DNA from 2 places in the Halomonas sp. BMC6 genome. Region 2 is predicted to be linked to the other one. Evidence: predicted binding sites of a transcription regulator. Region 2 holds the regulator's gene; the other holds the start of a gene.
The links. Region 2 encodes LexA, which represses DNA repair genes until DNA is damaged. Its sites were predicted from a motif close to TACTGTNTANNTANACAGTA; they were not measured.

Region 1: AB6K10_RS10460 (PA0069 family radical SAM protein) is a predicted target of LexA. The motif match lies at 6,816-6,835, and genes of this name have one in related genera.

The regions. Positions count from the first base shown of each region.
Region 1 covers NZ_CAXNSH010000001.1:2,166,130-2,178,034, forward strand. Annotated here, with positions in the region: gene coxB (cytochrome c oxidase subunit II) at 1-288, shown strand, start outside; gene ctaD (cytochrome c oxidase subunit I) at 285-2,810, shown strand; gene AB6K10_RS10445 (hypothetical protein) at 2,815-3,159, shown strand; gene AB6K10_RS10450 (cation-translocating P-type ATPase) at 3,150-5,456, shown strand; gene AB6K10_RS10455 (winged helix-turn-helix domain-containing protein) at 5,377-5,670, opposite strand; gene AB6K10_RS10460 (PA0069 family radical SAM protein) at 5,709-6,788, opposite strand; gene AB6K10_RS10465 (cysteine hydrolase family protein) at 6,946-7,509, shown strand; gene AB6K10_RS10470 (gamma-glutamylcyclotransferase family protein) at 7,516-7,896, opposite strand; gene pgi (glucose-6-phosphate isomerase) at 8,031-9,698, opposite strand; gene AB6K10_RS10480 (PTS fructose-like transporter subunit IIB) at 9,934-11,673, opposite strand; gene pfkB (1-phosphofructokinase) at 11,670-11,905, opposite strand, start outside.
Region 2 covers NZ_CAXNSH010000001.1:2,408,899-2,420,803, reverse strand. Annotated here, with positions in the region: gene ggt (gamma-glutamyltransferase) at 1-673, opposite strand, end outside; gene ppsA (phosphoenolpyruvate synthase) at 827-3,211, opposite strand; gene AB6K10_RS11605 (pyruvate, water dikinase regulatory protein) at 3,446-4,279, shown strand; gene AB6K10_RS11600 (hypoxanthine-guanine phosphoribosyltransferase) at 4,293-4,871, opposite strand; gene nagZ (beta-N-acetylhexosaminidase) at 4,915-5,925, opposite strand; gene AB6K10_RS11590 (L,D-transpeptidase) at 6,011-6,526, opposite strand; gene AB6K10_RS11585 (TetR/AcrR family transcriptional regulator) at 6,504-7,181, opposite strand; gene lexA (transcriptional repressor LexA) at 7,408-8,088, shown strand; gene AB6K10_RS11575 (energy-coupling factor ABC transporter permease) at 8,122-8,793, opposite strand; gene purU (formyltetrahydrofolate deformylase) at 8,811-9,665, opposite strand; gene AB6K10_RS11565 (ribonuclease J) at 9,939-11,540, shown strand; gene moaE (molybdopterin synthase catalytic subunit MoaE) at 11,544-11,905, opposite strand, start outside.

The sequences.
Region 1 (11,905 bases), 240 kb from region 2:
ACCCAAGATTCAGCCCACGATAGCGCAAGAGAGGCCTTTGCGACCCACTGCGCGAGCTGCCATCGAGTGGCTGGCGTCAGCCAGGGCGGTGTAGGGCCGAATCTCTCGGATGTCGGTAGCCGCACGATGCTGGGTGCCGGTGTGATGGCCATGGAAGAGGGCGCGGTGAGCCAGTGGCTGCAGCAGCACCAAACGCTGAAGCCAGGCAATAAAATGCCCGCTCACGACGATATTGATACGGACACCTTGGATGCCCTGGGTGCTTGGCTGGAGACCTTGACCCCATGAAGAGCGTGAATCAAGAGGCGGCAGAGCAGGACCCGCAGCAACTACACGAAGACCTACATGACATTTGGGGTAACCCGAAAGGGCTAAAGGCCCTCACCATCGTGAACCATACAACGCTAGGTCTGCGTTTTATGATCACCGGGATGGTGTTTTTCCTGATTGGCGGCATTCTCGCCATGCTGGTGCGTACCCAGCTAGCGATGCCCGACCAGGACTTTATGTCGCCGGAGATCTATAACCAGGTCACCACCATGCACGGCACGGTGATGATGTTTCTGTTCGCCATTCCTATGCTGGAGGGCCTGGCGATTTACCTGATCCCTAAAATGATTGGTGCCCGTGACTTGGTGTGCCCACGGCTAACGTCGCTGGGCTATTTCTGCTATCTGTTTGGCGGGATTATCCTCACTTCCAGCCTAATTATTGAGATGGCGCCTTCAAGCGGCTGGTTTATGTACACGCCGCTAAGCAGTAAAGAGTTTGCCCCAGATTTGGGCTCTGATTTTTGGCTGCTGGGCATCACCTTTGTGGAGATATCAGCGCTCTCGGCGGGGGTGGAGCTGGTGGTGTCTATCTTACGCACCCGCACCCAGGGCATGGCGCTGCACAAAATGCCGCTGTTTGCGTGGTATATCCTCGCCATGGCGCTGATGATCGTGGTGGGCTTCCCACCGCTGATACTTGGCAGCGTGCTGCTGGAGCTTGAGCGAGCAGTCGGCATGCCGTTTTTCCAAATTGCGGGCGGCGGCGACCCGGTACTCTGGCAGCACCTGTTCTGGCTGTTTGGCCATCCGGAGGTGTACATCATCTTTCTGCCTGCCGCTGGTATTGTCTCCACTTTGATTCCGGTGTTTGCCGGGCGGCCCATTGTGGGGTACGGCTGGGTAGTGGCAGCGATCACCATCATGGGCTTTATCAGCTTTGGGCTATGGGTTCACCACATGTTCACAATTGGCATTCCGCAGCTGGCCCAGGCGTTTTTCTCGGCGGCCAGTATGCTAGTGGCCGTGCCCACGGCGATCCAGGTGTTTGTCTGGATAGCCACGCTCTGGCTTGGCAAACCCAAAATGAAGCTGCCCATGCTGTGGGTGATGGGCTTTTTAATTATCTTTGTGTGTGGTGGGTTAACCGGCGTCATGCTGGCGCTGGTGCCGTTTAACTGGCAGGTGCACGACACCCACTTTGTGGTGGCGCACATGCACTACGTGCTGGTGGGGGGCATGTTCTTCCCGCTAATCGCCGGGCTTTACTACTGGCTGCCGCTCTTTTCTGGGCGAATGCCCTCCGAAAACCTGGGGCGCTGGGGCTTCTGGCTTACCTTCCTGGGCTTTAACGGCACCTTCTTGATCATGCACTGGACTGGGCTGCTCGGTATGCCCCGGCGGATTTACACCTATGAAGCGGGCTCAGGTTGGGAGATTTTCAACCTGCTCTCATCCATCAGTAGCTTTGTGCTCTCGGCAGGGATTGCCATGGTGCTGTTGGATATCGCGCTGCACTTCCGGTTTGGCAAGCCCGCCAAGCATAACCCTTGGAATGCCGATACGCTGGAGTGGGCCAACACCATGCCGCCCAGCGCCTATAACTTTGTCAGCCTCCCCAATGTCGAAACCCGCCACCCGCTATGGGATGACCCAAATCTGCCGCATACCATGGCCGAGGGTAAGCACTCGCTGGCGGTGGCCTCCCACGGCAGGCGGGAGATGTGGGGTACCGACCCAATTACCGGCAAGGTGCGCGAGATTATTCATCTGCCCGGTAACTCCTGGTGGCCGCTGTTTGCCGCTGCCGCGCTGGCGGTGGTGTGCCTGAGCCTGCTGACCAAGGTGTACGCGTTGGCAGGCGTGTTCGTGATGATTGCCGGTATCTTTCTGCTGCGCTGGTCCTGGGAGAACGGCGCGCATCCTAAAGCGGCACCGGATGCGGGCGTAAAACCGGGCGACCCACCGCTCCACTCGCGCACGATGGACGGTCCAGGCCTTTGGGCGATGGGTGTTTTTCTGATCGCCAACGGATCGTTTTATCTCTCTTATCTGTTTGGCTGGTTCTACCTCTGGACCGTTTCACCGGAATGGCAGATGCCGGAGACGCCGCCGCTATCGCTCATGCTTATGTTGGCAGCGGGCGTGGCGGTGTTGGCCGGATGTGTGGTGATGGAGCGGCTGGTGCGCGGGCTGCGCCAGCAACGTGATGCCGGGCTAGGCGCAGGCTTCTATTTAGCCGCTGCGTTAGGTGCACTGCAAGTGGGGCTAATGGGCTGGGCGTTGTGGCAAGCCGAACTTGCTCCCACACAAACCTCCCACGATGCGGTGATGCTGGTCGGCCTTGTCTACGCCCTGTTCCACGGCGGTTTAGCGGTCGTCTTGACCGTGCTTCAAGGCCTGCGTGTGGGTTATGGCTATGTGGGCGCTCATGCTCCCTTCGAGCCGGGCGTAGTAGCCCTGCTTTGGCGCTATAACGTGGTCACCTTTGGGCTGCTCATAGGGGCGCTGGCGGTGCTGCCCCGCGTGTTAGGAGGGTAGGGCGATGGAACGATTGAACTTTACCCACCCTATCCATTTGATAGTGGGGCTAACGCTCTGGAGCGTTTGGTTTGTGGCCGTTTATAGCGGCCTATCGGTGGCCTGTGCGGTAAATCCACCGTCGCCGGAGGCAAGATCACTCACGCTGCTCAACGCAGGTCTGGGCGGTTTTACCCTTCTCTGTGCTGCTGGGCTTGTGCTGTTGGCCTGGGGGTGCTGCCGCACAGCCAAGCAGCATCAGGGGCGTCAGCGCTTTCATGCCGTGGTATCCGGTTGGCTCTACTTGTTTTCTGCCTTTGGCGTGGCGTTTGCGGGGCTACCCATCATTGGCGTGCCGCCTTGTCTGTAACCGTGAACAGTGACTCGCCTGCTAATGACGACGCACCGCTCTATACGCTTCATGGCATGTGGTGCACCAGCTGTGCGCTGGCGGTAGAGGGCGCGCTAGCCCGCGTGCCGGGAGTCGCTGAGGCCAGCGTTCATTACCCTACTGCAACGGTATGGGTGAAAGGCACTCCCGCAGCAACCCAGTTGGCGGCGTTAGCCCCCGTGGTGAAACGGCTGGGCTATCAGCTGAGCGAGTTAGAGCCAGTGCAAGATGCCCAGCAGCGCTTAGCCCAAGAGAGCCGCTACCTCACGCTGCGCCTGATTGTAGGTGCGGTGTTGGGTATGTGGACCATGTTGGCATCGCTGCTGATCTACGTGGGCGCGCTGCCCAATGCCACCATAGAGCTGGTCGTTGCTTGGGTGGCCGGTGCCTTTTCTCTGCCCGTCGTGCTCTATTCCGGCCTTCCGTTTTACCGAGCGGGGTGGCGCACGCTATTGGCCCGACGTCCCGGCATGGATGTATTGATAAGCCTGGGTGTGTTTGGCGCCATGGCGGTATCGGTAGGGCTGCTGCTGCGCGGCTCTTCAGAGGTCTATTTCGATACTGCGGTGATGCTGATTGTGCTGCTTCTGGTGGGCCGGCTGGTCGAAACCCTGTGCAGGCAACGGGGGCTTAAAGCCTTTGATGCACTAAGGCTGCCGGAAGCTGATGTGGTGGTTTGCCAAGGCGGGCAGCGCGACACGCAGCCCGTTGGGGAAGTCTCCATAGAAGCCGTGATTGAAGTGCCCCCTGGTGAGCAGGTGCCTCTGGATGGACTGCTGGAAACGCCCGGCTGGCTGGATACCGCCACGCTCACTGGGGAAAGCGTGCCCTGTTATCTGCATGCTGGGCAGCGCGTCTATGCGGGCTGCCGCTATGCGGCGGGGCTAAACGCAGCGCCTTTGAAGGTGACTGTGACGGCCACCGTCGGCCAGCGGCGGGTGGATAAACTGTGCGAGCAAATGCGCCGCGCCCAGGCAAAAAAGGGCGAATTGCACAAGCTGGCCGACCGCTTTGCCTCATGGCTAAGCCCCGTAGCGCTGCTGCTGGCTGTGCTGACACTCCCACTCGGGCTGCTATTGGGCCTTGGTCTAGAAGACGCTGCTGTGCGTGCGCTGTCTGTTTTGGTGGTGGCTTGCCCCTGCGCGGTGGGGCTGGCGGTTCCGCTGGCAAGCCTTGCCGGTAGCAGCCAAGCGTTACAGCAGGGCATTGCGCTTCGCGACCCTGCTGCTTTTGAAACCCTGGCGAACGTACGCGGCATTGCCTTCGATAAAACCGGTACGCTCACCCGGGGTCAGCATCAGGTAGTGCACGCCGCACTGCGCCAGGGCGAAGATCTCACGATTTTTCAGACGATGCTGCACAGCGCCGTCAGCCAAAGCGAACACCCGCTAGCCAGCGGTTTGCTGGACTGGGCGAACAAGGCTGAAACAGCAACGCCGCCCAAGGCACTTCATAAAGTACTTCATCTTGAGGAGCATCCCGGCAAAGGCCAGCAAACAACGTTTCAAAACGGAGAGCGATGGTGGTCAGGTAGCGCCGCATGGATAGAGCAGCAGCTGGGCACATCGTTGCCAGATAACGCCCAACACCCTGACTACGCCTTTGCTTCACAGGTGGTAGTAGCCAACAGCCGCGGTTGGCTTGCCACGCTCTACTGTGCCGACCAGCCGGTAAGCGATGCGACAGCGAGCCTTGCCGAACTACAGCGCTCAGGGTACATCGTGGCGCTGATCAGCGGCGACCGCCAGGGGCCGGTGGGCTGGCTTGGCCTGCAGGTGGGGCTAGCAAAAAACGCGTGCTACGCCCAGCGTTCGCCGGAAGCCAAAGCTGCGCTGCTCAAAGCGCTGCCATCGCCCACGCTCTATGTGGGCGACGGGGTGAACGATACCTTGAGCCTTGCCGAAGCCGGGGTAGGCGTCGCCCCCATGCAAGCCAGCGAAGCCGCCCGCGAAGGAGCCGCCGCGCAGCTGCTTTGGCCTGGGGTGAGCGGTATCGTAAGGCTATTGGCACTGGCTAAGCGCACCCGCCGAGTCATGGTACAAAACCTAGTGTTTTCGGCACTCTATAACACGCTGGCGCTTGGGCTGGTGATCATGATGGCGGTACCGCCCTTGGCCGCCGTACTGGCGATGGTCGCAAGCTCGCTCAGCGTGACGTTAAACACAGCGCGCCTTGCGTGGGCAGAGCCTGACGAGGCTAGCGATAGCCCAATGCCTGCCCCATCCGCTCAGCGTTCGATGCCACCCACTGCGGGTCAATCGCTCCCCACTGCTTAATGGTGTAGTGGCCAATGTTGTGGCGCTCGCCGTGGCCTTTTTCAAATACGCACTCAATATCCAATTCCCCCAAGGACGTAATGGTGTCCTGGGCGGTTCGCCTCGGCATGCCGGTGGCTTCCATCAGCGCGGGTACGCTGGCCACGCCTTGCTCAATCAAGTGGGCCACGTAAAGGCGGCGGTAAAAGCTGGATTTTGTTTTGCTGAGCGACATGGAGAGGGCGTCTTCTTAGTGATGGGTATTCCTGCAGTCTAATCAAATAAATCTCCCTGTGCCCGGGGCGGGCGAAAATCACGGGTATTCAGCCCCTGCTCGGTGCGTGGCTGCATGTTCCATTGGCGGCTAGCACGCTGAAACCGCTGGGCGATTAAGTCAGCGAATACCCCCTCGCCGCGAAAGCGCTTACCAAAGGCAGCATCGTAGGTTTTACCGCCCCGACACTGGCGCATCAAACTCATTACCTTAGCGGCGCGCTCGGGGTAGTGGGCTTCTAGCCACGCTTCAAACAGCGGCGCGACCTCGTGGGGCAGCCTTAGCAGCATCCAGGTCGCGGTGCGCGCCCCGGCACGGCTGGCGGCTTCCAGAATGCGCTCAATTTCGTGGTCGGTCAGGCCGGGAATAATCGGTGATACTAGCGTGCCCACCGGTATTCCCGCCGTGTTTAGCTCACGAATCACTTTCAAGCGCGCCTGCGGCGATGCCGCACGGGGTTCCAGCGTGCGCTTTAGGTTAGCGTCTAGGCTGGTCAAGCTCACGAACACCCGCACCAAGCGATGCTCCGCCATTTCTGCTAGTAGATCGATATCCCGCAAGATCAGCGTGCTTTTCGTCACTAGCGTCACCGGGTGGCGGCAAGCCAACAGCAATTCCAGCAAGCGGCGAGTGGTTTGGTAGGTGGCCTCTAGCGGCTGGTAACAGGCGGTATTGCCGGAGAGGTTAATGGGGCGGCAAACATAGTAGGGGTGGCAAAGCTCCTCTTTTAAATGCTCCACCAGCCCGTGGCGGGCGATCAATTTGGTTTCAAAATCCAGCCCCGGTGATAAATCCCAATAGGCGTGGGAGGGACGCGCATAGCAGTAGACACAGCCATGCTCACAGCCGCGATACGGGTTAAGCGAACGATCAAAAGGTAAATCTGGCGATTTGTTCCAAGAGAGTGCGCTTTTACTGGCTTCCTCGCGCACTTCTGTTGCCAGCGAGATAGAGGCTTCTTCCTGCCACCAGCCGTCATCCTCTGCCACGCTGCGGGTAGGGGCAAAGCGGTTATGTGGGTCGTAGGTTGCACCGCGCCCTTTATGCACGGTAGCGCGAGAGGGATCCAGTGATGTCATCTGCCACCTCATACGTAGTATCAATATATATGTTTATAAATACAGTATATGGGGTTTGCTCAGCACCGCAACCAAGCGGGCAGTACAGCCACGACAGCGCTAATGGTATTTTGGGAAAAGAGGGGCGACTTACTTGGATGATTGCAGGAGGGAAAGCATGTACGCGACGACGAATCAGCGTATGGCGCTGATCATTATCGACATGCAGCAAGGCATGGCGACTGAAAAAGCGGGAGAGCGCAATAACCCGCAAGCCGAAGCCAACATTCAGCGACTGCTAGCCACTTGGCGGCAAAGCCAGCAGTCAGTGGTTCATGTGCGTCATCTCTCTCGCTCACCCGAATCGCCTTTTTGGCCCGGGCAGAGCGGCGTGCTGTTCCAGCCTGCGTTTGAGCCACTCGCTACCGAACATATCGTCGATAAAAACGTGCCCGATGCGTTCACGCACTCTGGGTTAGAGCGCTGGCTACGCGTACGCGGCATCCATAAGCTGGTCATTGTAGGCGTCAGTACCAGTAATTCAGTCGAAGCCACGGTACGTTCGGCGGGGAATTTAGGCTTCGATGCTTATGTGGTGAGCGATGCCACCTTCACGTTCGCAAAGCAAGATTACGCCGGCACCTATCGCACTGCCGAAGAGGTGCATGCGATGTCGCTGGCGAATTTAGCAGGGGAGTATGCGGAGGTTGTGAGTACGGAAGAGGCATTTGCCTTACTGTAAATCGTTTTACCACTCTCCGCTCTTGATCTGCGACGTTGCCTCAACCGGTGGATTGTAGATATAGCACCAGGCATCGCCATACTGTGTTGCCAGCACCATCCGGTCGTACATCCCTTCTGCGGGAGAGTGATGCAAGTAATCTTCTAGCTCATCCAGTCGTGCTAGCTGTTCGGCGTTAATGGCATACACTTCCACCTTAACGCCTGTGGATGGCGTGAGCTTAGCGCCTGGGTAGGGGCCAAGGTCGTAAAGTGTGATTCCCGTTAAACGGTCTTGGCCCAGCATGTTAGCGCCGTTTAGCCAGTGATGATTGCGATGGCCGTACTTTAACGTGCCGTATACCGCGACTCGTGGGCAGTGCTGGATGGCTTGGTGAAGATGCTGCATGGGTTCACCTTTTCACAATATTAAATAAGCCACGGCTACGCGCCGATTGTCGACGGTTGAGAGCCACTCATTAGGCATTGACCCAAAAGCGCCCTGGCAGTCTGCCAAGGCGCTGTGCTTACTTACTTTTTATCCTAACGCTTCTTCCGCACCGGTTTTTTATCGCTGCTTGCTGGCTCGGCGCTATCGGCTTTGCGTGCGCTGGTGGGGAAGTGGGCACGCACCAGCTCAAGCAGCCCCTGCGTAGAAGCGTCGAAGTCGGCGGCGTTGGCGTCGATGCGCTCGCTGATTTCACCGGCGATGCGCTTGCCTAGCTGTACGCCCCACTGGTCGAACGAGTTGATGTTCCAGATCACGCCCTGCACGAACACCTTGTGCTCGTAGAGCGCAATCAGCGCGCCCAGGTTTTTCGGCGTTAGCTCGTCGAGCAGCAGAGTGCTGGAGGGGCGGTTGCCGGGGCAGCTGTAGGGGTCGAGCTGGCTAAGCTCTTTGCTGTCGCCTTGGCTGCCTTCCATAAAGGCGTTGGCTTGGGCCAGCATGTTGGTCAGTAGCGCGAAGTGGTGGTCTTCCACGCCCGGTTCCGGCTTGAGCGAGGCGATAAAATCGATGGGCACATAGCGCGTGCCCTGGTGCAGCAGCTGGAAGAAGGCGTGCTGGCCGTTGGAGCCGGTTTGGCCCCACACAATTGGGCCGGTTTTGTAGTTCACCGGGTGGCCGAAAATATCCACCGACTTGCCGTTAGACTCCATATCCAACTGCTGCAGGAAGGAGGGCAGCTGGTTGAGCGCTTGGTCGTAGGGTACGATGGCTTGGGTTTCCGCGCCGATAAAGTTGATGTACCAGATGCCGATTAGCGCCATAAGGACCGGCATGTTTTGAGCGAAAGGCGCTTCGATAAAGTGCCGGTCCATCTCATGGGCGCCTTCCAGCAGCTCGATAAAGCCTTCAAAGCCAATCGAGAGCGCAATCGGTAAGCCGATGGAAGACCACATGGAGTAGCGGCCGCCCACCCAGGCCCAAAACTCAAACACGTTCTCTTCGCGAATACCGAACTCCATCGCCGCTTTGCGGTTGGTGGAAGCGGCAATGAAGTGCGCGCCCACGTCCGCGTCTTCGCCAGCGTTCTCCAGGAACCAGCGCCGCGCCGTCTTGGCGTTGAGCAGGGTTTCCTGGGTGGAGAAGGTTTTGGTAGAGACGATAAACAGAGTGGTGGCGGGGTCTAGCCGCGACAGCACTTTCTGTATATGGGTGCCGTCCACGTTGGAAACGAAGTGGAAGTGCAGCTCTGGGTGGCGATACTTCAACAGCGCACGCACTGCCATGTTGGGGCCAAGGTCCGAGCCGCCGATGCCGATATTGACCACATCTTTAATACGCTGGCCGTTATAGCCTTTCCACTCGCCGCTACGCACCGCTTCCGAGAACAGCTTGATCTGCTCGCGGGTGCGGGTGATTTCTGGCATCACGTCTTCGCCGTCCACATACACCGGTTCATCACCAAGATGGCGTAGGGCGGTGTGGAGTACCGGGCGGTTCTCGGTCACGTTGATAATGTCGCCAGAAAACATTTGGGCGCGGCGCTGTACCAGGGCGGAATGGTCGGCTAGCTCGATTAGTTTAGCCAGCACTTCATCCGATACCTGATGCTTGGAGTAATCTAGAAAAAGGCCGCCGACGCGGAGGCTCATTTTTTCGAAGCGCTGCGGGTCATTCGTAAAGTAGTCACGAATGCGGTCATTGGCGGTTTTATCGCGCAGGCGCTCTAGGGCCTGCCAAGTAACGCTGCGAGTGAGTTGAAACATAACGGGCGGTCCTGTTGTTTTTACATCTGTTTTACATCGTTATCGCTAACGGGGCGTGTCCGACCCTTGGCGTCGCTGTTATTTATGTAAAAATACTACATGTTGCGCGCTTGAGAACAACAGTTAGCGATCAATGGTAAGAAAAATGGTTAATAAAACAGCGGGGTGGTGGTCGTCTTGAATGTCTGACTGAAAAACAAAAGGGCGAGATTGCCTCGCCCTTAGTGTGCCGCTTTTAGCTGGCAACGGCTACTTGGGCAGCGCCACGTTTGATAAACGCGTAGCCCAGGCCGGTGATCAATGAGCCCACCACAATCGCGCCCAGGTAAAGCAGAGCGGGAGTAATGGCGTTAGGAATCAGCAGCACGAAGATACCGCCATGGGGGGCCATCAGTTTGGCACCCACCAGCATGGAGAGCGCACCCGTGACCGCACCACCGGCGATACAGGCGGGAATCACGCGCAGCGGGTCTTTCGCCGCAAAGGGAATCGCGCCTTCACTGATAAAGCACAGGCCCAGCACGAACGAGGCTTTACCCGCTTCTCGCTCGGGGGCAGAGAACTTGTTACGCGCCACGAAGCTGGCAATACCCATACCAATCGCGGGCACCATGCCGGCGGCCATGATCGCGGCCATTGGACCGTAGGTTTCAGAGGCCAACAGGCCGACGCCAAAGGTGTAGGCCGCTTTGTTGACCGGGCCACCCAGGTCGAAGCACATCATGGCCCCGAGCAGAATGCCCAGTAGCACGGCATTGGTCGAGCCCATGGACTCCAGGAAGCCGGTGAGCGCGCTCAGCACGGCAGCCACCGGCTCGCCAATCACGTAGATCATCGTCAGGCCGGTGACCAAGCTGGCAATCAGCGGGATGATCAGAATCGGTTTGAGCGACTCAACGCTGGAGGGCAGTTTTACGTAGCGCGTGACGGCAAGGGCCACGTAGCCCGCCAGGAAACCGGCCAAAATACCGCCGATAAACCCAGAGCCAATCTCGGCGGCCAACATACCGCCAATCATGCCGGGGGCAATACCGGGGCGGTCGGCGATGGAGTAGGCGATGTAACCCGCCAGAACGGGAATCATCAGCGCGAAGGCCGTGCCGCCACCAATCTGCATCAGTGCAGCGGCCAGGGTGCCTTCTTCCTGGAACGCTTCGATACCGAACACGAACGAGAGGGCTATTAACAAGCCACCCGCCACCACCATGGGCAGCATAAAGGACACACCGGTTAGCAGGTGTTTATAGACGCCTTTTTCTTTCATGCCTTTCTTGGCCGATGCGCTGCTGTTAGCGGCGCTGGCACCATCTTCAACAGCGGCGTCGGTGAAGGCAGCCTCCAGGGTCGGGCGCGGCTTTTTCAGCGCATTGCCGGTAGAGGTGCGATAAACCCGTTTGCCTGCAAAGCGTGAAGGATCCACTTCGATATCGCAGGCCAACACGACCACGTCAGCGTCGGCGATTTCCGCTTCCGTGAGTTTGTTTTGCGCGCCCACCGAGCCTTGGGTTTCCACACGAATCTGGTGGCCCATGGCCTTACCCGCTTCGGCCAGCGCTTCGGCGGCCATAAAGGTGTGGGCAACACCGGTGGGGCAGGCGGTGACGGCAACGATTTTTTTGCCATTCCCGCTGCTGGCCGGGGCGGCAGCAGTGGCTGCCGGGGCGCTGTAAATCGGTGCTTCCCGCTTGGCCTGGCTTAAAAAGGCGCTGGGGTCGGGCAGGGCGCGGGCAATGGGGGCCTGGAATAGCCGCTTGCCTTCGAACCGCTCCGGGGCGGGTACGTGGTCGGCGGCCACGACGATCAAATCGGCGTTAGCAATCTGCTCGGCGCTGGCGGCTTGCAGTGGCGCAATCTCGCCGTGCATCTCTACATGAACGTTCCAGCCCAGCCGCGTGGCGGCTTGCTCTAGGCGCTTGGCGGCCAGGAAAGTAGTCGCCATGCCGCTGGGGCAGGCGGTAATCAGGATTAGGTTCATCGCGTGGCTCCCTCGGTGTGGGTGTCGTCAAGACGCCGTACCCGGGTCTGTTGTTGGAGTGAGTCAAAATCATCGGCGTGGGAAGTACCCACACCGACATGGCGTACCGCTTCGGCAGAAAGCGCCGTGGCGAAACGAAGCGTATCGTCGGGCGAGTGCTGGCTCAGCAGCCCGTGGAGCATGCCGGCCACAAAGGTGTCGCCCGCGCAAACGGTATTGGTGGCGGTAACGG
Region 2 (11,905 bases):
CCAACGCAGGATTTTTTAGGGAGGAACCCACCTCAAGCGGTTCGCCATCGGCTGTGTAGTAAAATGCCCGGGCACGCTCGTTCTGACGCAAGGCCTCGTCGTTGGCAAGGCTGGTATGCAGTCGCTGACTGACGGCAAACCCCTCCTCTGCCAACGTGATCGCAGGCTCGAAGAGCGCTTCCCAAGGGAGCTGTCCGTGCTCGGCGTGGGCTTGCTCCAACATGCGTACCGTACCGGGCACACCCACTGAGAGACCGCTGGCCACGGCATCCATAAAGGGCAGCGGCTCACCGTTTTCCATGAATAGCTCCCCAGTGGCTGCGGCAGGCGCCGTTTCGCGGCCATCGTAGGCTTGCACCTTCGCTCCGTCGAAGTGCATTAAAAAAGCGCCACCGCCGATACCGCTGGACTGCGGTTCGACCAGCGTCAATACCATTTGTACGGCTACTGCCGCATCGATGGCATTGCCACCCGCTTTGAGCACTTGGTAGCCTGCATCGGTGGCTAGCGGGTTCGCTGCCGCCACGGCAAAGGTGTCAGCCGCCCAACCGGGCTTCTCTTCGAAACCTGATCCCACTTCCGGTGTAATGGAGGGTGTCTCGTAAGTAAACCCCCAGCTCACCATTGGCACCAGCAGTAAACCAGTCAGTGAGAGTGCCCTTGTTGGCCGCATCGCTTTTCTCCTTGAAACCTTCGCGCTGACGTTAACATCCTAGGCGGAATCGCCCGGTCGTCGTTCAAACAACAGCGTAGCCTATAAAACGACTGCGCCCGACACAATGGTCGGGCGCAAAATAGCAAGCACGCTAACCGTATGAACAATGCGTTAGGCGATGGTTTCACCTGCCAGCATGAACCAAGTTTCCAGGACCGCATCAGGGTTGAGCGACACCGAATCGATACCCTGCTCCATCAACCACTTAGCAAGATCCGGGTGGTCGGACGGCCCCTGGCCGCAAATGCCCACGTACTTACCCTTCTCTTTACAGGCTTTGATCGCCATGGCGAGCAGCTTTTTCACTGCGGGATTACGTTCATCGAACAGATGCGCCACGATGCCGGAATCCCGATCTAAGCCCAGGGTTAGCTGGGTAAGATCGTTCGACCCGATCGAGAAACCGTCGAAGTACTCGAGGAACTCATCCGCCAGCAGCGCATTGGCTGGCAGCTCGCACATCATGATGACTTTCAAACCGTCTGGATGTTCGTCCCCGCCACGCGGTAAGCCGTTAGCGGCCAGCAGGTCCACTACTTCGCGTGCCTCGTCGGTGGTGCGAACGAATGGCACCATGATTTCGACGTTCGTGAAGCCCATCTCGTCACGCACGCGCTTCAACGCGCGACACTCGAGCTCGAAGCAAGGGCGAAATGCGTCCGAAATATAGCGGGAAGCACCACGGAAGCCCAGCATCGGGTTCTCTTCGCCCGGCTCATAGAGTTTGCCGCCAATCAGGTTTTCATACTCGTTGGATTTGAAATCCGACAGGCGGACGATCACTCGTTGCGGGTAGAACGCTGCTGCCAGCGTGGAGATCCCTTCGACCAGCTTATCGACGTAGAAGCTCACCGGGTCGGCATAGCCAGCGGTACGCAGGTCGATCACCTGTTGAAGATCGGCAGGCAGCGTATCGTATTCCAGCAGCGCTTTCGGGTGCACACCGATCATGCGGTTGATGATAAACTCCAGTCGCGCGAGGCCAACCCCAGCATGGGGTAAGCTTGCAAAGCCGAACGCACGATCTGGGTTACCCACGTTCATCATGATTTTAAAGGGGATTTCCGGCATCGAATCGACGCTGGACACGTTGCAGTCAAAGGCCAATAGCCCTTCATACACGTGACCAGTGTCGCCTTCTGCACAGGACACCGTTACGTCGGTACCTTCCTGAAGCTGCGTTGTGGCATCGCCACAGCCCACCACCGCCGGAATACCCAGCTCACGGGCAATGATGGCCGCGTGGCAGGTGCGGCCACCACGGTTCGTCACGATGGCCGAAGCGCGCTTCATGATCGGCTCCCAGTCGGGGTCCGTCATATCGGTGACCAGGATGTCGCCTTCCTGAATGTTGTCCATCTCATCGGGACTCAAGACGATCTTGACCGCCCCGCGTCCAATACGCTGACCGATGGCGCGACCGGTAATCAGGGTGCGGCCCTTTTCGCGTAGCTGGAAGCGTTCGAGCTTCCCGCCCTCCTGCTGAGACACCACGGTTTCCGGACGCGCCTGTACGATGTAGAGCTTGCCATCGTCGCCATCCAGCGCCCACTCGATGTCCATCGGGCGCTGGTAGTGTTGCTCGATGGTCACCGCCTGACGGGCGAGGTCCATCACCTGCTCATCGTTGATACAGAAGCGACCGCGATCTTTGAAAGGTACATCGACGGTGTCGACGGACTTACCGGCGCTAGCATCTTGCCCATAAACCATCTTGATCAGCTTGGACCCCAGCGTGCGGCGCAGCACCGCCGGGCGACCTGCGGCCAAAGTGGGCTTGTGCACATAGAACTCGTCGGGATTGACAGCCCCCTGTACCACGGTTTCACCCAACCCCCATGAGGCCGTGACGAAGACGGCATCGCGGTAGCCTGACTCCGTATCGAGGGTAAACATTACGCCGGAAGCACCGGTTTCAGAGCGCACCATCTTCTGGACGCCTGCTGATAGCGCCACGTTTTCGTGAGCGTAGCCACGGTGAACGCGGTAGGAAATGGCGCGATCGTTGAACAGCGAAGCAAACACTTCATGCACGGCGTGTTTGATATTGGCAAACCCTTCGATGTTCAAGAAGGTCTCTTGCTGCCCTGCAAAAGAGGCGTCCGGCAGATCTTCTGCAGTGGCAGAGCTGCGAACGGCGACTTTCAGACTGGGGTGCTGAGCCTGGAGCTTTTCGTAAGCATCGCGCAGCGCGGCCTCGAAAGCGGGAGGCAGTGGCGTATCGATGATCCACTGACGAATCGTCTTACCGGCTTCGGCCAGGGCTTTGACATCGTCAACGTCCAAGCGAGCGAGCGTGTCATTAATGCGGTCGTTCAGCCCCTCATGGGAGAGAAACTCGCGATACGCGTGGGCAGTGGTCGCGAAGCCGCCGGGCACTGTCACGCCAACCCCCGACAGATTGGAAATCATCTCGCCCAGCGAGGCGTTTTTACCACCCACGCGTTCGACGTCTGCCATACCTAGCTGATCGAACCACAGAATGTACTCTTCCACGCAACCCCCTCGCTTTCAGACTTTGTTGCAACCCCATAGGGCGACACTGTTAGACGCTGTCACCCTAGCACCACGCGTTCCTATTCGCCATTGGTCTAACAGCGAAGGGAGTGGAGGATTTTTACAACAACTCACTGATATAGCCGTTTTATGTAGTGACGGTGAAGCGTTGTGCTGACGGCAGACGCAGCCCACAATAGACGCATCATGCACCCTTAGCTGGCGGAACAGTCTATGAAGCGAACGGCCTTTTTCATTTCCGATGGTACCGGCATCACTGCAGAGAGTTTGGGACGCAGCCTGCTGGCCCAATTCAGCGATGTCGAGATCAACATGCTGACCAAACCCTATATCGATACGGTGGAGAAAGCCCAAGCGCTGGCCGAGATCATCGAGTCCACCGCTATCCGCGACGGTCACCGCCCCATCATCATCGATACCATAGTGGATCAAAACATCCGGAACGTCATTCGTCAGGCATCAGGATTCAAAGTGGATATTTTTTCGACGTTCCTGGAGCCGCTCGAACAGGAGCTGGAAACCCACTCCTCCTACAGCGTCGGTCGCACTCACTCCATCGGGAGTGACGATGTCTACATGGATCGCATCCATTCGGTCCACTTTGCACTGGATAACGACGATGGTGCACGCACGCACCAATACGACAAAGCCGACATCATTCTGGTAGGCGTTTCTCGCTGCGGAAAAACCCCCACGTCGTTGTATCTCGCGCTGCAATTCGGTATTCGTGCAGCCAACTACCCGCTGACCGAGGACGATCTGGACGAAGACGGCCACCTTAAGCTGCCCAAGGCATTGGCAGCCCATCGACACAAGCTGTTTGGTTTGACCATCGATGCCCGTCGGCTATCGGCCATTCGCAATGAGCGCAGACCCAACAGCCGCTATAGCTCGATGGATCAATGCTTGCAGGAGGTAGAGCAGGCGGAATCGCTGTATCGAACGATGCACATTCCTTACATCGATACGACGCGGTTTTCCGTGGAGGAGATTTCGACCCGCATGATCGCGGAGACGGGCCTAGCGAGGCGCTTCTCTCCCCGCTAGGCAACGCTTTGTATTACATGCCCTTAGGCGCAAAAATCCCTGGGGCGTTACGCCAATAGCCTTTGTAATCCATACCAAAACCGAAAACGTAACGGTCGGCCACTTCCAGACTGCAGTAGTCGGCCTTCAGACCCGGCACTGCTTTACGGTCGTGCTGCTTGTCGACCAGTAAGGCGGTCGTGACACTGGCGGCCTGCGCTTCTTTGCAGTATTCGAGGATGGCGGCCAGCGTCGCCCCTTCGTCCAGAATGTCATCGACGATGACCACATGACGTCCCGCCATGGGCACTTCAGGCGAGACGCGCCAGAAAAGCTCACCACCGCGCAGTTCGTTCCGATACCGCGTGGCGTGCAGGTAATCCACCTCTAGCGGGAACCCCAGACGTGTCAACAAGTGCCCCGTCGTGATGAGCCCACCGTTCATAACGCAATAAAACACCGGCAGCTTGTCGCCCAAGTCACGCGTGATCTCCTCTGCCATGCGATCCAGCGCCCGCTCTACCTGTTCTTGCGAAATCAGGCAGTCGGCGTTATCCATCAACTCACGCATGGAATCCAGCGATTCAAGCGCTTCTGTATCCAACTTGGACATGCTACTTCTCCACAAAGCCTTCAAAAAGATAACGGTATAAAAATCAGTGTGCCAACGCGTCGAGTTTGGCATGGGTGCGCCGCCAGCGACCAAGCGCAGCCAAAGCATCGAGCTCTGGCCTTGCGCGGCCGTAACGTAATTTGGCAGGACGTTTGTTCAACACCCCGTCACAGGCGTGAACGACTTCAAGAGCCGCCGCACGATCATTACATATCAGCAGCATGTCACAGCCAGCCGCCAGGGCTGCCTTGGCGCGCTCCGCGGGGCCACCGGCTTCGTGCGCACCGGCCATGCTCAAATCATCCGAAAAAATACACCCTTTGAACCCGAGCGATTCACGCAGCATGCCCAGCCATGTTGGCGAAAATCCGGCGGGACGTTTGTCAAAAGCCGAATAGATCACATGGGCCGGCATGACGCCATTCAAGACACTCGCCAACTCGCGAAACGGCACGAGGTCGCGGGCTTTCAATTCCGCCAGCGTTCGGTCATCGACGGGTAGCGCCACGTGGGAGTCTGCCGCCACGCCCCCATGGCCGGGAAAGTGCTTACCCACGGCGGCCATGCCGGCATCATGCAAGCCCTCGACAAATGCATGACCAAGTTTGGCCACGTGAAGCGGGTCACTGCTGAAGCTGCGCTCACCAATCACGCTTGACACGCCACTTTCCACGTCCAATACGGGAGCGAAGCTAATATCCAGACCGCAGGCGGCCATTTCCATGCCTAACAGCCAGCCGGTATCTTTGGCGAGGTTCAAACCTGCTACTGGGTCGCTGGCGAACAGCTCCCCAAGACGCGCCATGGCGGGCAACCGGGTAACGCCCTGCTTGATTCGCTGGACACGTCCCCCCTCTTGATCGATCCCCAGTAGCAAATCGCCTCTCACACGCCGAATGCTCTCGCACAGCTTGCGAACTTGATAAGCGTCTTCGACGTTACGGGCAAACAGAATCACACCGCCCACGGCGGGATCTTTTAGCAGGCGCTTTTCCGCGTTGGATAACTGTGGCCCTTCTAGGTCAAGCATGACCGGGCCGATGGGTTGCGTCATGGTGGTGAGTCCAACAAAAAAGGGCGCCATTCTAGACTAACCGCTTAGCGTGTCAAAATTCTGGCAGGACGCCGCATCAATGGGCTTAATGAAGCCAAACCGGCGTACCGGGCTGGGCATGGTCGAATAAGAAGTGTAAATCGTCATTGCGCAGGCGTATGCAACCGTGAGAAGCGGCCTCGCCCATGGGCTGGTCCTCGGGGGTACCGTGCAGATAAATATAGCGCCGCTGGGAATCCACGCTCCCTCCGCGGTTCACACCCCGCTCCAACCCGCACAGCCATAGAATGCGCGTCAAAATCCAGTCGCGCGAGGGGTGCGCGGTCGCAAGCTCTGGCGAAAAGACTTCGCCTGTCCAGCGGCGACCACGAAACACGGCGTTATCCGGACAACCGCGGCCAATCGACGCTCGCACATAGTGCCAGCCAAGCGGTGTTTGACCGCTACCCTCTTCCTGCCCCACGCCTGCCAGCCCCGTCGAAATCGCACACTCATGCTGAATGTCGTTCCCTTGCCACCAGCACAGCCTCTGGCGCTGGGTATCGATCTCTATCCAACCCCCGCGTGTTGGCGGCAGCTCAGCTAGCTTGGGCGTTACCATGGTGACCCTCTTCAACCACAGCGGGTAACGGTGCATTCATGGCTGCCACTACGACAGGACGCAGCCGTCGCACCAAATCACGCACCGTGACCTGCTCTTGATAATCCTTGGCAGCAATATCGCGCAGTGCATCCAGCCCTGACAGCGTGAATATTACCGTTCCTAACATAAAGTGTAGCCGCCAGAAGCGCTCGGCGTCCGGCAGATCCGGCGTCGCTTTGCGCACTAGCTCCGTAAAACGGGTGAACACATCACCATACTGCTGCTGGATGTAACGCCTCAAATGTCCCTGCGCTTGGCTGTAGGCCAACCCTAGCAGTCGCATGAACACTTTTAAGCTATTGCGCTCGGCTGGAACGGCGAGCACCGTAGTCGCCATGGTTTCCAGCAACACTTCTAGGGGAATCGGCTGGCCCTGGTAGTGCGCCTCTAGTTCATCCAGTGCGGTATGAAAGCGCGCCGAGAACGGATCAAGATAGCGGGCGAACACCGCTTGAATCAGCGCCTTTTTGGACCCAAAGTGGTAATTCACGGCGGCCAAATTGACCCGCGCCTTGCTAGTGATATTGCGCAGCGACGTCTCGGCAAAGCCTCGCTCTGCAAATAGCACCTCTGCCGTATCCAAAATACGCGTTACCGTATCCGACCGGGCCATAACGCCCTCCAAAAAACAGGTGTTTTAAACAACGCTGAATACTATGCCATTCGCTTTGCTGGCTCAATCTCTTATCCAATTCGTGCCTAGTCATTGACGGGTTTCATGTTTGTCTAGCTTTCGTGGTCCTCGCCATGTACTGGACAGAGCAACATACTGTATACTTAACCACATACTGATTAAGCCGACATGTAGCTACTGTCTTTTCACTGTTTTGGAGTTTGGTATGTCGCGTCCACTCACAGCACGTCAGCAGCACGTATTTGATTTCATCGTTAAGACCATGGGTGAGCTGGGTTATCCGCCAACGCGCGCCGAAATCGCCAAAGCGCTTGGCTTCCGCTCTCCCAATGCAGCGGAAGAGCACCTGCGCGCGTTAGAGCGCAAGGGGGCCATTCGCATTATTCGTAATACGTCCCGTGGGATCCGCCTGCCTAATCAAGAGCCGCTGGAACCTGCCGATACGCCAGCCCCTGCCACAGCATCGGTCGCCGCTGACCCTCTCCCCAACGGATTGCCCGTGATTGGTGAAGTGGCCGCTGGCAGCCCGATTCTGGCCGCCGAGCACATTGACCGTTACTGCCCGTTGCCTGCCGAGTACTTCACGCCCAAGGCCGATTATTTATTGCGGGTACGCGGCCTCTCCATGAAAGATGTCGGCATTTTGGAAGGCGACTTACTGGCCGTTCACCGTACCGACCGCGTGCGGGATGGTCAGATCGTGGTAGCACGACTAGAAGACGAAGTCACGGTCAAGCGTTTTAAACGCCAGGGGCATCAAGTGACGTTGATTGCCGAGAACGCCGACTTTGCCCCCATCGAGATCGATCTGCGCACGCAGCAACTGGATATCGAAGGCGTCGGCGTTGGGGTAATTCGTGGAGGCAACGGTCAGGCACTGGGCTGATCCTCACCGACGCTCTGCATACACTCGCCTGCGTTACTGGGAGTCGATATAACGGTGGTCATTGAACGTGGCCACCCAGTTCGGATGGTAGACCAGCAGGATGCTGAGCAGCATCCCCGTAATGAAGGCCTCGGAAGGCATCAGCAGCGGTAAAAAGCGGGCATACTCTTGAGCCAGATACACGGCTTCAGGGTCAGTGCCCGCCATGAGGATGAGCGCCACCGCCGACAGTCCACCCCCCAATGTCGACAGCGCCGCACCAAAAAAGCCGCAGGCAAACAGAAAGACCATCAAATTATCCGGCAGCCGGCGATCAACCAGCCGCCACACTACGCCTGTCACCATGGCAGGTACGATGCCGGTGACCAGCACGTTTGCCCCCAGCAGGGCCCAGTCGTTTCGTCCAATCGCCACCATGGCAACGTTGATCATCAGGTTGCTGATAAGCGCTAACGGCATTTTGAATACCAGCGTCATCAGCACCGTAAAGACCAAATGCAGCGTCAGCCAATCCACCGCTTGCGCGCGTAGCTGCCAAAACAGCATGACGATCAGGGTTGCGGCCAGCCAGCGGTGCTGAAGCGCCGGATCATCCAGAAGAGGTTGCCAGGGGCGCAGCCAAACGCACCAGCCCATCACACCCAGTGACAACAACCCACTCATCACGAGCGCCCACGGTGCCAATACGCTTTGTGCAAAGGACATAGCGCCCCCAGAATCGATTAACTAAAGACGACCGTCTTATTGCCGTGGATGAGTACGCGATCTTCCAAGTGCCAACGCAAGCCGCGAGCCAGCACCGCTTTCTCCACGTCGCGACCAAACCGAACGAGGTCGGTAGGCGTATGACAGTGGCTGACCCGATGAATGTCTTGCTCGATGATCGGCCCGGCGTCCAGCTCTTCGGTCACGTAGTGGCATGTCGCACCGATCAGCTTCACGCCCCGCTCATAGGCTTGATGGTAGGGCTTGGCACCGGCAAACGACGGCAGGAAGCTGTGGTGGATGTTGATGACTCGACCTGCATAGCGCTCGCACAGCGAGGGCGGCAGTATTTGCATATAGCGGGCCAGCACGACACAGTCTGCACGGGCCGCGTCGATCCGCTCTTGCACCTGATCGAACGCCAGCTGTTTGTTGGCAGGATCGACCGGCACATGATGGTAGGGAATACCGTACCACTCGGTGAGCGAACGCATATCGTCATGGTTGGAAATCACGCCGACGATATCGCAATCCAACTCCCCTGCCTGCCAGCGGTAGAGCAAGTCGACCAAACAGTGAGACTCTCGGGATACCATCAACACCACGCGGCGGCGTTTCTCGGTATCGACCAGCGACCACTGCATATCGAACTCCGCAGCGACGGGTTCGAACGCGGTACGCAGCGCCTCTGCCGACATGCCGAGTGAGTCCGCCAGAATTTCATAACGCATGAAAAAGCGGCCAGTCTCTAAATCCGAGTGCTGGCTTGCCTCGGTAATGGAACCACCCTGCTGAGCAATAAAGCTTGAGACACGCGCCACAATGCCCACTTGGTCTGGGCAGGAAACAACTAACCGGTAATAATGAGACATCACAAACACTCTTAACGTATTTAACGGCACGCTCGCCAAGCACCTGCCGGGCGGCAGGTAAACTCTGTAGCGACCTTAGTGTAACGTAAGCCGGATGATGAAGCACCGTGGTCAGGTGCCGCGATGATTGTTACCCGCCCCCCGCATCCCGTATAGTTAAGGGATTACTTTCTAGGCTTTTCATAACTGATGCATCCATCACGCGTTCAACTTCGTCCCCGTCGCCGCCCGCCTCTGCGCCTACTGCCGCTAGGTGGCTGTGGCGAAATTGGAATGAACCTTACGCTGTATGGATACGACGATCAGTGGATCGCCGTCGATTGCGGCATGATGATTCGCCAAGACCTGCCGAACTCCCCGCTTCAAGTGCCCAACACGGATACCTTGGAAGCGCTCAAGATCGTACCTAAGGCGCTGTTCATTACGCACGGCCATGAAGACCATATCGGTGCCGTAGCGTGGCTGTGGCCTAAATGGGGCTGCCCGATCTTTGCTACGCCACTGGCGGCGGGACTACTTCGCTACAAGTTTGCCGAACACCAGCTCAGTAGCGCAGCGATTCAGATCATCGAACCAGGGGACGCGGTGGAGAGCGGTCCATTCACACTTCGCTATCTCAGCGTTACCCACTCCATCCCCGAAAGCTGCGCCATCATGATGCAAGCGGGAGATTACCGCATCCTGCACACGGGAGACTGGAAACTCGATCCAACGCCGCTCATCGGTGCGCCGGTCAGTGCGGCACAGTTTCGGGCCTTGGCGCCGGTAGATCTGGTGGTGGGTGACTCTACCAATGCCCCCATGCCGGGACAGTCGGCGAGCGAAGGAGACGTCGCCAAGGCACTGGCCACCACGCTGAAAGCCTGCAAAGGCCGCGTAGTGGTGTCCTGCTTTGCCAGTAATTTGGCGCGGGTGTTGGCCATCGGCTTAGCGGCCCAGGCATGTGGCCGCCGGGTTAGCCTGATGGGCCGCTCGATGGAGCGCATGGTCAGTGTGGCCCGAGGCCTTGGCTACTTGGACGACTTTCCGCCCCTAGTGCCCGCCCACGACCTTGGTTACCTCCCCCCCGAAGAGGTCGTGATCATTGCCACCGGCAGCCAGGGCGAACCTCGCGCCGCTTTACAGCGTTTGGCCCAGCGGCGCCATCCGTTCGTCGACTTGGAGCGAGGCGATAGCGTCATTTTTTCTGCTAAAGCTATTCCGGGCAATGAGCGCCCCATTGAGCAGCTTAAAAAACGTTTGTTGCAACTCGATGTCACGCTCTTCGATGAAACGAATCATCCCGAGCTTCACGCCACCGGCCACCCCGCTCAGGAAGAGCTCAAAAAGCTCTATCAGTGGGTCAGACCCAAAATGCTACTGCCGGTGCACGGCGAGGCTCGCCACCAAGCGGCGCATCAGGCGCTGGCCGAAGAGCTAGGTATTCAAGCACCGCTGGCACCGGTAAATGGTGACATGCTCGTGCTCGACCACCAGGGATTGCGCTGCGAGACGCGCTATCCGCAGCCCCCTTGCATCGTCAACCAAAATAGCGTGGTGCCCCACCCCGGCTTGGATATTGGCCAGCCCTCTTCCCGCCGGGGCAGCCTCTTTCTGGCTCTGCCGGTCGCTGCCACAGAGACCGGCTGGTGCCGGATCGGGCGCTTGATGCTAGATGCCAGCGGCGCCAGCCCCATGGACGAAGATAGCTTTAGCGAGTGGCTGGATGACCAGCTCGACGAGATCCCGGCAGATACGTTGGCCAATTTGCGTCATGCGCTTCAGCCAAGGCTGGTGCACTGGCTAGCGAACCACTTACAGCATATGCCGGACGTGCACCTGCAGATCATGGCCGCCGAAATGCCGACCATCGAAGAGCTGAACGACGAGCCTTGAGTACTACCACCGAGCAGCATCCTGCTGGTCGGTGTCGCGCTCTTTCACCCAGTAAGCTCCCTGTTTAGAGTGCTCTTTCTTCCAAAAGGGTGCCTGCGTTTTCAAATAATCCATGATGAAATCACACGCCTCGAACGCATCACGGCGGTGCGCGCTGGCGACCAGTACCCGCACGATGGGATCCCCAGGGGACAAATCACCCACCCGGTGAATGACCCGCACCGCTTGCAGTGACCAGCGCTGCCAAGCTTGCTCGGCAATCTGTGTCAAGGTGCGCTCGGTCATGCCTGGGTAGTGTTCCAGGGTCAAGCCGGTGACGTCAGGCGTTTCGTTGAAATCTCGCACTAACCCGGTAAAGGTAACGA